One region of the Streptomyces sp. Je 1-332 genome, then DNA from elsewhere that is predicted to be linked to it. Evidence: riboswitches for the same ligand, from Rfam matches in the RefSeq annotation. Region 1 holds a riboswitch; each other region holds the start of a gene.
What was found. A riboswitch is a leader RNA that binds a small molecule or an ion and turns the genes downstream of it on or off. The one in region 1 is predicted to bind thiamine pyrophosphate.
Positions count from the first base shown of each region.

Region 2: another riboswitch for thiamine pyrophosphate. It lies ahead of thiM (hydroxyethylthiazole kinase); the one in region 1 lies ahead of ABXJ52_RS26910 (thiamine ABC transporter substrate-binding protein).
Region 3: another riboswitch for thiamine pyrophosphate. It lies ahead of thiC (phosphomethylpyrimidine synthase ThiC); the one in region 1 lies ahead of ABXJ52_RS26910 (thiamine ABC transporter substrate-binding protein).

Region 1 is NZ_CP160402.1:5,910,050-5,913,317, reverse strand. It holds gene ABXJ52_RS26915 (iron ABC transporter permease) at 1-594, opposite strand, end outside; gene ABXJ52_RS26910 (thiamine ABC transporter substrate-binding protein) at 645-1,739, opposite strand; TPP riboswitch at 1,812-1,929, opposite strand; gene rlmN (23S rRNA (adenine(2503)-C(2))-methyltransferase RlmN) at 1,988-3,094, opposite strand.
Region 2 is NZ_CP160402.1:194,264-197,531, reverse strand. It holds gene thiE (thiamine phosphate synthase) at 1-607, opposite strand, end outside; gene thiM (hydroxyethylthiazole kinase) at 913-1,692, opposite strand; TPP riboswitch at 1,740-1,865, opposite strand; gene ABXJ52_RS00965 (AraC family transcriptional regulator) at 1,994-2,911, opposite strand; gene ABXJ52_RS00960 (zinc-binding dehydrogenase) at 2,982-3,268, opposite strand, start outside.
Region 3 is NZ_CP160402.1:4,055,530-4,058,797, forward strand. It holds gene ABXJ52_RS18315 (hypothetical protein) at 1-198, shown strand, start outside; gene thiC (phosphomethylpyrimidine synthase ThiC) at 258-2,066, opposite strand; TPP riboswitch at 2,059-2,213, opposite strand; gene ABXJ52_RS18325 (YibE/F family protein) at 2,285-3,268, shown strand, end outside.

The DNA.
Region 1 (3,268 bases):
ACCGAAGGAGGTGAACGTGAAGAGGAAGACCATGAGGGACGCCGCGGCGACCGCGGGTCCGAGCGCGGGCAGCGTGACGGTCCGCCAGGCGGTCCACCGCGAGGCGCCGAGCATCCGCGCGGCCTCCTCCTGGCGCGGGTCGAGCTGCGACCAGAGCCCGCCGACGGTCCGTACGACGACGGCGTAGTTGAAGAAGACGTGCGCGAGCAGGATCGCCCACACCGTCGTGTCGAGGCGTACGCCCCACATCTCGTCGAGCAGCCCGCCCCGGCCGAGCAGCGCGAGGAACGCGGTCCCGACGACGACGGTCGGCAGCACGAACGGCACCGTGACGACGGCCCGCAGAATCTGCTTGCCCCTGAACTCGAAGCGCGCGAAGACGTACGCGCCGGGGAGCGCGATCAGCAGGGTGAGCGCCGTCGAGGCGAGCGCCTGCCAGGTGGTGAACCACAGCACGTGCCGGACGTCGGACTGCCCGACGACCTCCGCGATCCGCCCGAACTGCCACTGGCCGCCGACCTTCAGGCCCCGCGCGACGATCGCGGCGACCGGATAGGCGAAGAAGACCGCGAAGAACGCGACGGGCACGGCCATGAGACCGAGCCGCGCCGCGCTCCCGCGCGCGAGCCCCTTACGGGACGTGCCTACTTCAGTACGAGCGAGGTCCACGACTTGACCCACTGCTCGCGGTTGTCGGCGATCTTCTTCGGAGCCATGGTCTCCGGCTTGTCGACGCTCACGCCGTGCTCCGTGAACAGCTCCGGCAGCTTGCTGCCCTCGCGGACCGGGTTCACGAACATGTTCAGCGGCATGTCCTCCTGGAACTCGGCGCTGATCAGGAAGTCGAGGAGCGCCTTGCCGCCCTTCTCGTTCTGGGCGTTGCCCAGCAGACCCGCGTACTCGACCTGCCGGAAGCAGGTGCCGGTCGCGACGCCGGTCGGCGCCTCCTTGGGCTGCGGCTTGGCGTAGCGCACCTCGACGGGCGGGGACGAGGCGTAGGAGACGACGAGCGGCCGGTCTCCCTTGGCCTTCTTGCCGCCGGCGGACCCGGAGAACTCCTCGTTGTAGGCCTGCTCCCAGCCGTCGACGACCTTGACGCCGTTGTCCTTGAGCTTCTTCCAGTAGCCCTGCCAGCCGTCGTCGCCGTACTGGGCGGCGGTGCCGAGCAGGAACCCGAGGCCGGGGGACGAGGTCGAGGCGTTCTCGGTGACCAGCAGATCCTTGTACGCGGGCTTGGTCAGATCGGCGAAGGACTCCGGCGGCGCGAGCTTCTTGTCGGCGAAGTACTTCTTGTCGTAGTTGACGCAGATGTCGCCGCTGTCGACGGGCGTGACCCGGTGCTTCCCCTGATCGACGCGGAACTGCGAGGCGATCTGGTCCGAGCCCTTGGCCTCGTACGACTGGAAGAGGCCGTTGTCGAGCGCACGCGACAGAAGCGTGTTGTCGACGCCGAAGAAGACGTCGCCCTGCGGGTTGTCCTTGGACAGGATCGCCTTGTTCACGGCGGCGCCCGCGTCCCCGTCCTTGAGGACGTCGACCTTGTACCCGGAGCTCTTCTCGAACGCCTTCAGTACGTCCTTCGAGACGTTGAAGGAGTCATGGGTGACGAGCGTGACGCTCTTGGAGTCGGCCTTGTCGCCGCTGTCGGACGAGCCGCCGCACGCGGAGAGCGCGACGAGCCCGACGCTCACCGCGACCGCGGTGAGCGTGATCTTCTTGGTGGTGCTCACTGAATTCATTCCTCCTGGAGTGACCAGGAAGAGACGCGGCCCTGCCCGCGGACCGAAGGGCCGGCGGGCAGGGCGCAACAGCTTGAGTGATGTCCGAACTTCCTACCCGGAATGACCCGGGCAAGGTTCAGAGGGTCTGCGGCCAACCTGTCCTTGGCTGCCGCACTCTCAGCGCTGTGGCGCTCCCCTGTCGGAATATGAAGATGTGTTTCGGATATGAAGTTGTCTTCTCACTCTGAAGTTGTGTTTCGGCCAGCCTAACGCTCTGCCGCGGCGAGCTGACCGCACGCCCCGTCGATCTCCTGGCCACGGGTGTCACGCACCGTGACGGGCACCCCATGAGCGGCGATGGCGTTCACGAAGGCCCTCTCGTCCTCCGGCCGCGACGCGGTCCACTTCGAGCCCGGCGTCGGGTTCAGCGGGATCAGGTTCACGTGCACGGGCTTGTTCTTGAGCAGCCGCCCGAGCCGGTCACCGCGCCACGCGTGGTCGTTGATGTCCCGGATCAGCGCGTACTCGATGGACAGGCGGCGCCCCGACTTGGCGGCGTACTCCCACCCTGCCTCAAGCACCTCGCGCACGTTCCAGCGCGTGTTGACGGGTACGAGGGTGTCGCGGAGCTCGTCGTCGGGCGCGTGCAGCGAGATGGCGAGGCGGCACTTGAAGCCCTCGTCAGCGAACCGGTGGATGGCGGGCACGAGGCCCACGGTCGACACTGTGATGCCACGCTGCGAGAGGCCGACCCCGTCGGGCTCGGGGTCGGTCAGCCGGCGGATCGCCCCGGTCACGCGGTTGTAGTTGGCGAGCGGCTCGCCCATCCCCATGAAGACGATGTTGGAGAGCCGCGCGGGCCCACCGGGAATCTCCCCGTCGCGCAGGGCCCGCATCCCGTCCACGATCTGGTGCACGATCTCGGCGGTGGACAGGTTCCGGTCGAGACCGGCCTGTCCGGTCGCGCAGAACGGGCAGTTCATCCCGCACCCGGCCTGCGACGAGATACACATCGTCACGCGGTCGGGATAGCGCATGAGCACGGACTCGACGAGCGTCCCGTCGAACAACCGCCACAGCGTCTTACGGGTGGTGTCGTCGTCGCAGCTGATGTGCCGCACCACGGACATCAGCTCGGGAAGCAGCGCCTCCTGGAGCTTCCCGCGCGAACCGGCGGGAATGTCGGTCCACTGCTCCGGGTCGTGCGCGTACCGCGCGAAGTAGTGCTGCGAGAGCTGCTTGGCGCGAAACGGTTTCTCGCCTGCGGCGGCGACGGCTTCCTTGCGCTCGGCGGGCGTGAGGTCGGCGAGATGCCGCGGCGGCTTCTTGGCTCCGCGGGGCGCGACGAAGGTGAGTTCTCCGGGTACAGGCATGGTGATTCCAGTGTCGCAGACTGCGGGAGCGCCACCCGGCCACCGTTCGGCGGAGGGTGCCCGGCCCAGGGGGCGGGGCTCCGTGGGCCTCTCGAAGTCGGTCGACAGGGCCTCTCACAGTGCGCCATCATGTGGTCACACAAGGTAAGTCAGCGTGTCGAGTGACTGCCGGCG
Region 2 (3,268 bases), 5.7 Mb from region 1:
CGAGGGAACGGGCCGCGGTCTCGGGGTCGGGCTGCCCGCAGACCGCGCTGACGACAGCGATCCCGGCCGCGCCGCTTCCCCTGACCGCGGCGGCCTCGGACACGCCGATCCCGCCGATGGCCACGCAGGGCAGCGGGCTCTCCCGGACGATGCGGGCCAAGCCGCCCAGACCGAGCGGGGCGTCCGCGTCCGGCTTGGTGGCCTGCGGGAACACCGGACCGACACCGAGGTGATCGACGGCATCGGGTACGTGCGCCAGCTGCTCGGGACGGCTGACGGACAGGCCGACGTACGCGTACGGGCCGAGCTGGTGCCTGGCGGTCGTGGGGGAGACGTCCCGCTGCCCGAGGTGGATGCCGTCCGCGCCCAGCCAGACCGCCACGTCCAGGCGGTCATTGACGATCAAGGGGACGCCGGTGTCCGCGAGTTCGGCCTGGATCGACCGGCCGAGCGCGCACAGCGTGCGGTCGTCGGCGTCCGGATCGCGCAACTGGACAGCGGTGACACCGCCCTTGACGGCGGCTGCCACGGTGGCGGCTACGCCGCGGTCGCCGCAGAGCCGGGTGTCGGTGACGAGATACAGGGACAGGTCGAGTGGTGGTCGCATGGGTGCTCCTTGGGGTCTCCCGGCCGGGGGAGGGCGTGGGGGCGTGGGAGACGCATCGGGAGGTGCTGGGAAAGAGGTGCTGGGGAAAGAGGTGTAGGGAAAGGGGAGGGCACCTGACATGCAGGAACCTTGAGTTATCCACAGGGGTGGGGGTGTGTGTCCGAGAGGGCTGGCAGACTTGGTGTTGGGGTCGCCCCCCTGGGCGGGCGGGGGCTGATCAGCGGCTGATTAGCGGCTGATCAGCCGCTGACATCCAGGCCGACCGCCCACCGCAAAACCCCGCGACATCCCCAACACCCGCGAGCTCAACGCAGGTTGAGAGCCTCGGTGAGCCGGTCCGGGCTGAGCTCGTGCAGCGCGTCGATCAGTGCGACCGCGAACGTGCCGGGACCCGTCGAGCGGGTGGCGGCGGTTTCCGCGGCCACCGTGAGCAGGCCCGTCGCGGCAGTGGCGGCCAGCAGCGCGTCGCCGGTGACGGCTGTGCAAGCGGCCACCAGGGCGCCGAGGGAGCAGCCGGTTCCCGTCACCAGGGGCAGCAGCGGATGCCCATTGGTCACGCGCACCACTCGCGTCCCGTCGGTGAGGACGTCCTCCGGTCCGCTCACGGCGACCGTGCAGCCGTAGCGTCGGCTCAGCGCGCCGGCCGCGGCCAGCGCCGCTTCGGGGGCGTCCGTGCTGTCCACGCCGCGCCCGCCCGCGCCGCCGCCGTCCAGCGCCAGGATCTCGGATGGGTTACCGCGGACGACCGCCGGGGGTGCGCTCTCCAGGAGTTCGTGGGCGAGCTCGGTGCGCCAGGGCAGCGGGCCGACCGCCACCGGGTCGAGCACCCACGGGCGCCCGGCCCCGGCCGCTTCCTTGACCGCGACGCGCATCGCCTCAGCCGTCACGGAGGTCACCGTCCCCAGGTTGACCAGGACGCCTCCGGCCACTCGGGCCAGTGCTCCGGCCTCCTCCGCGCTGTGCACCATCGCGGGGGCGGCCCCCGCCGCGAGCAGCACGTTCGCGGTGAACTGCGACACCACGACGTTGGTCAGGCAGTGCACAAGGGGTGCGGAGGTCCGCACCGACGCGATCACGTCCGCCACAGCAGCACGGGAAACGGCAGGGCCGTTCCGGGCAGGTATGGAGGCACTCTCCATCGTCAACACCCTTCCTACGCCGGCATTACCCGGTCCAGGTTCATGCGGTCGGCGGAAAGGGGATCAAGTCCCGTCCGCCCTCTCAGCCCGGCTACTCCCGAGCTCCCGCGGTGGTCACCACGCAATGTACCTCCTCCGGGAACACGAGTTCGCACTCGGGGCTCCGCTCGGCTCGACAGAGCGGGGGCGGGTGCCGGACTTCGGGTGGTGCGGCCAAGTGACGCCGGTCGTCGTCGCCTGCGTGCGATCACTCGCGAAGTCGAGAGCGATACTCACCCGGGGCCGCACCTCGGGCACGTCGGAAGGCGCGGCTGAAGGCGTGCGGAGAGCCGTATCCGACCGCGCCGGAGATCGACTCGACCGGCTCATCGGTGTCGCGGAGCCGGACGGACGCCAGATCGATGCGCCACTGCGTCACGTACGCGCCCGGCGTCTGCCCGAGGGCGGATCGGAAACGCCTGGACAGCGTCGCCCGGGAAACGCTCGTCGCGGCGGCCAGGGTCTCCGTGGTCCAGGGGTGCCCCGGGCGGGCGTGCACGCAGGCCAGAGCCTCGCGCACGACCGGATCACGCATCGCTCCCAGCCATGAGCCGGACCGCTCCTGCGGGTGGCGGGCCAGCCAGGCGCGTACGAACTGGACGAGCAGCAGGTCGACGATGCTGTTGACGGCGGCGGTGGTGCCGATCTGCGGCTGTGCGAGCTCCGCGGCGAGAAGTTCGACGGTTCTTCTGAGCTGGGCGTTCTCCCGGGCCGTGACGTGCATCGGCCGAGCGAGAGAGGTGAGCACCGGTGTGCGCACCTCCGCGTCCTGCTCGTAGCGCAGCACGATCACCTCCGTCTGCACCGGCGCCGAGCCCAGCCGCAGGGCCCGGCCGTCGCGCAAGGACCGGGCCGCCGCCTCACGGTCGCAGGAACCCATCGTCACGCCGGCGCCCCCGGCTATCCCGTGAGCGGTGCCCGGCGACACCAGGACGGCGTCTCCGGCCTGTACCTGAAGTGGTTTCTCGCCTGGGACGTGGAGCCACATGGTGCCGCGGGACACCACATGCAGTGCCGCTCCTGGAGAGGAGTCCAGCCGCAGGCCCCAGGTTCCTCCGGCCTTCAGCACGACCCCGAGCGCCCCACGCGCACCGGAAACACGCAAGACCTCCGCCAGCACATCCATGGGTCCATTCTCGTCCACTGCCGCGAACCGCCCACCAGCGGGCGAGACACATGTGTCCTGTTCCCCAGCCTCAGGCCACGTCGAGAACGACCTTTCCGTGCACCTTCCGCGCGAACAGCGCTTGGACGGCGTCGTCCACGTCCTGCCAGCCGCCTCGCAGTCCGACGGGTGCCGAGAGCCTCCCGGCGGCCATGAGGCCCAGCAGCTCCGTCAACTCCCCGCTGGTCGGCGTCATGTCGCCGAAGGTGGCGATGCTGCGGGGTTCGCCGAAGCCGAACAAGGCCCCTGCCGGGAAGGTGGTTTCCTGCCCTGAGGAGTAACCGACCAGGTGGATGGTGCCGCCCTCGGCGAGGGAAT
Region 3 (3,268 bases), 1.9 Mb from region 1:
GAGGCGCTCGCGGATCCGGCGGCGCACGCGGCGCGCACGACGTCGACGGATCCGGGCAGCCGCATGCCCCAACTCGGCTACAACCGGCCGGGATTCAGCAGCCCGGACGGCGGCCCGGCGGCGGGACCGCGCCCGAGCTTCTCGAGCCCGGACTTCTCAAGCCCGGAATTCGGCGGTCCCGACCACAAGCCGGAGTAGTACGCGACGCTGCTTCGGGCGGGCGCGGTGCCCGCCCGAAGCGCGGCGCGAACCGTGCCTCAGTCGGCGATGGGCAGATACACCCGGTTTCCTGCTGCCGCGAACTCCTTGGACTTCTGGTCCATGCCCGCCGCGATCTCCTCCTGCGTGCCGCCGTGCTCACGCCGGATGTCGTGCGAGATCTTCATCGAGCAGAACTTCGGCCCGCACATCGAGCAGAAGTGCGCCGTCTTCGCGGGCTCCGCCGGCAGCGTCTCGTCGTGGAACTCCCGTGCCGTGACCGGGTCGAGGGCCAGGTTGAACTGGTCCTCCCAGCGGAACTCGAAGCGGGCGTCCGAGAGCGCGTCGTCCCAGTCCTGCGCGCCCGGGTGCCCCTTGGCGAGGTCCGCCGCATGGGCCGCGATCTTGTACGTGATGACGCCGGTCTTCACGTCGTCGCGGTTGGGCAGGCCCAGGTGCTCCTTGGGCGTGACGTAGCAGAGCATCGCCGTGCCCCACCAGCCGATCATCGCGGCGCCGATGCCGGAGGTGATGTGGTCGTACGCGGGCGCGATGTCGGTGGTCAGCGGGCCCAGCGTGTAGAACGGCGCCTCTTCGCAGATCTCCTGCTGGAGGTCGATGTTCTCCTTGATCTTGTGCATCGGGACGTGACCGGGGCCCTCGATCATCGTCTGTACGTGATGACGCTTGGCGATCGTGTTGAGTTCCCCGAGGGTGCCCAACTCGGCGAACTGCGCCTCGTCGTTGGCGTCCGCGATCGACCCTGGGCGCAGGCCGTCGCCGAGCGAGTACGTCACGTCGTACGACGCGAGGATCTCGCAGAGCTCCTCGAAGTTCTCGTAGAGGAAGCTCTCCTTGTGGTGCGCGAGACACCAGGCCGCCATGATCGAGCCGCCGCGCGAGACGATGCCGGTCTTGCGATTGGCGGTCAGCGGGACGTACGGAAGGCGCACGCCCGCGTGCACCGTCATGTAGTCCACGCCCTGTTCGGCCTGCTCGATGACCGTGTCCTTGTAGATCTCCCAGGTCAGCGCCTCGGCCTGGCCGTCGACCTTCTCCAGGGCCTGGTAGAGCGGCACGGTGCCGATCGGCACGGGGGAGTTGCGCAGGACCCATTCGCGGGTGGTGTGGATGTTGCGCCCGGTGGACAGGTCCATGACCGTGTCGGCGCCCCACTTGGTCGCCCAGGTCATCTTGTCCACCTCCTCCTCGATGGAGGAGGTGACCGCGGAGTTGCCGATGTTGGCGTTGACCTTCACCAGGAACTTCTTGCCGATGATCATCGGCTCGATCTCCGGGTGGTTGACGTTGGCGGGGATCACCGCGCGGCCCGCGGCGACCTCCGCGCGCACGACCTCGGGGTCGAGGTTCTCGCGGATCCCGATGAACTCCATCTCGGGTGTGATCTCGCCACGGCGGGCATACGCGAGCTGCGTCACCGCCTGGCCGCCGCGGCCCCGGCGGGGCTGGCGCGGGCGGCCGGGGAAGACCGCGTCGAGGTTCTTCAGGCCTCCGCGCGGCGAGGTGTGCTTGATCCCGTCGTCCTCGGGGCGGGGCGGGCGGCCCACGTACTCCTCGGTGTCGCCGCGGGCGATGATCCAGTTCTCGCGCAGCGGCGCGAGGCCCCTGCGGACGTCGGTGTCGATGGACTCGTCGGTGTAAGGACCCGAAGTGTCGTACAGGGTCACGGCCTTGCCGTTGGTGAGGTGCACCTGGCGGACCGGCACCCGCAGGTCGGGGCGCGAACCCTCGACATACGCCTTGTGCCAGCCGATGGACTTCCCGGCCTCGTCGCTCTGGTTCCGCGCGTTCTGCGTGTTCTGCGCGTTCTGCGTCGAGGCAGGCGTGCGTGCGTCCGATGTGGTCATGAGACCTACTCCCTACGCCGGCATTACCCGGTAACAGGTTCGGCGGTCGACGCAGCGGATTCCGTACTGTTCGTGCACTCTTGTGCCGATTCGTACGGAGGTCAGCGCCCTCTCAGCCCGGTGCTCCGAGCTCCCGCGATTGCAAAGGTGGCTCCACGCTAGCGTCATGTCGGGCGCGCTGAACAGAGGGCCCTCTCCGTTCTTGCGATGATCGGGCAGTGACCTCGACACAGCCGCCGTCCCAGCCGCCCGTCCCGAACGTGCCTCCGGACCCGCATGGGCACTCCCACAGCCACGGTCCGGCCGCGCCCGTCTCCAAGCATCTGCGCAAGGTCATCGCCGCCGTGCTGATCCCTTTCGCGACGGCGGTGGTCGTGGGCCTCGTGGTGCTCTGGCCCGGTGGCGCGCCGGGCCACGAACGCACCGGAGTCGGCTTCGACCGGCAGACCCAGTCGGCGGACGTGACGAAGGTGCAGGAGCTCCCCTGCAAGGACGTGAACGCCTCGCAGACCCCGCCCAACGGCGACACCTCCACCGCCGAGGGGCAGTCCGCCCAGTCTCGCGCGGAGGGCATCTGCAAGAAGGCCACGATCGAGGTGACCAGCGGCAAGGACAAGGGCCGCACCTTCACCGAGATCGTCCAGCCGGACTCACCGCGGCAGTTGCGCCAGGGCCAGGAGGTGGTGGTCGCCTATGAGCCGACGGCTCCCGAGGCGCTCCAGTACTCGGTCACCGACGTGAACCGCAAGCTCCCCATGGCGCTGCTCGCCGGGATCTTCGCGCTCGCCGTCGTCGTGGTGGGGCGGTTGCGCGGTGTCATGGCCCTGGTCGCCCTGGCGTTGAGCTTCCTCGTCCTGACGTTCTTCATCCTGCCCGCGATCCTGCAGGGCTCGAACCCGCTGGTCGTGGCGGTGATCGGGGCCAGCGCCATCATGTTGATCGCGCTCTATCTGTGTCACGGCCTGACGGCGCGAACATCGGTCGCGGTCCTCGGCACGCTGATCTCGCTGCTCCTCATCGGCCTCCTCGGCTCGCTCTTCATCGGCTGGGCCTCGCTGACCGGCAACACGGACGACAACACCGGCCTGATCCACGGTCTGTACCCGTCCATCGACATGAGCGGCCTGCTGCTCGCCGGCGTCATCATCGGCTCGCTCGGCGTGCTCGACGATGTGACGGTGACGCAGACGTCCGCAGTCTGG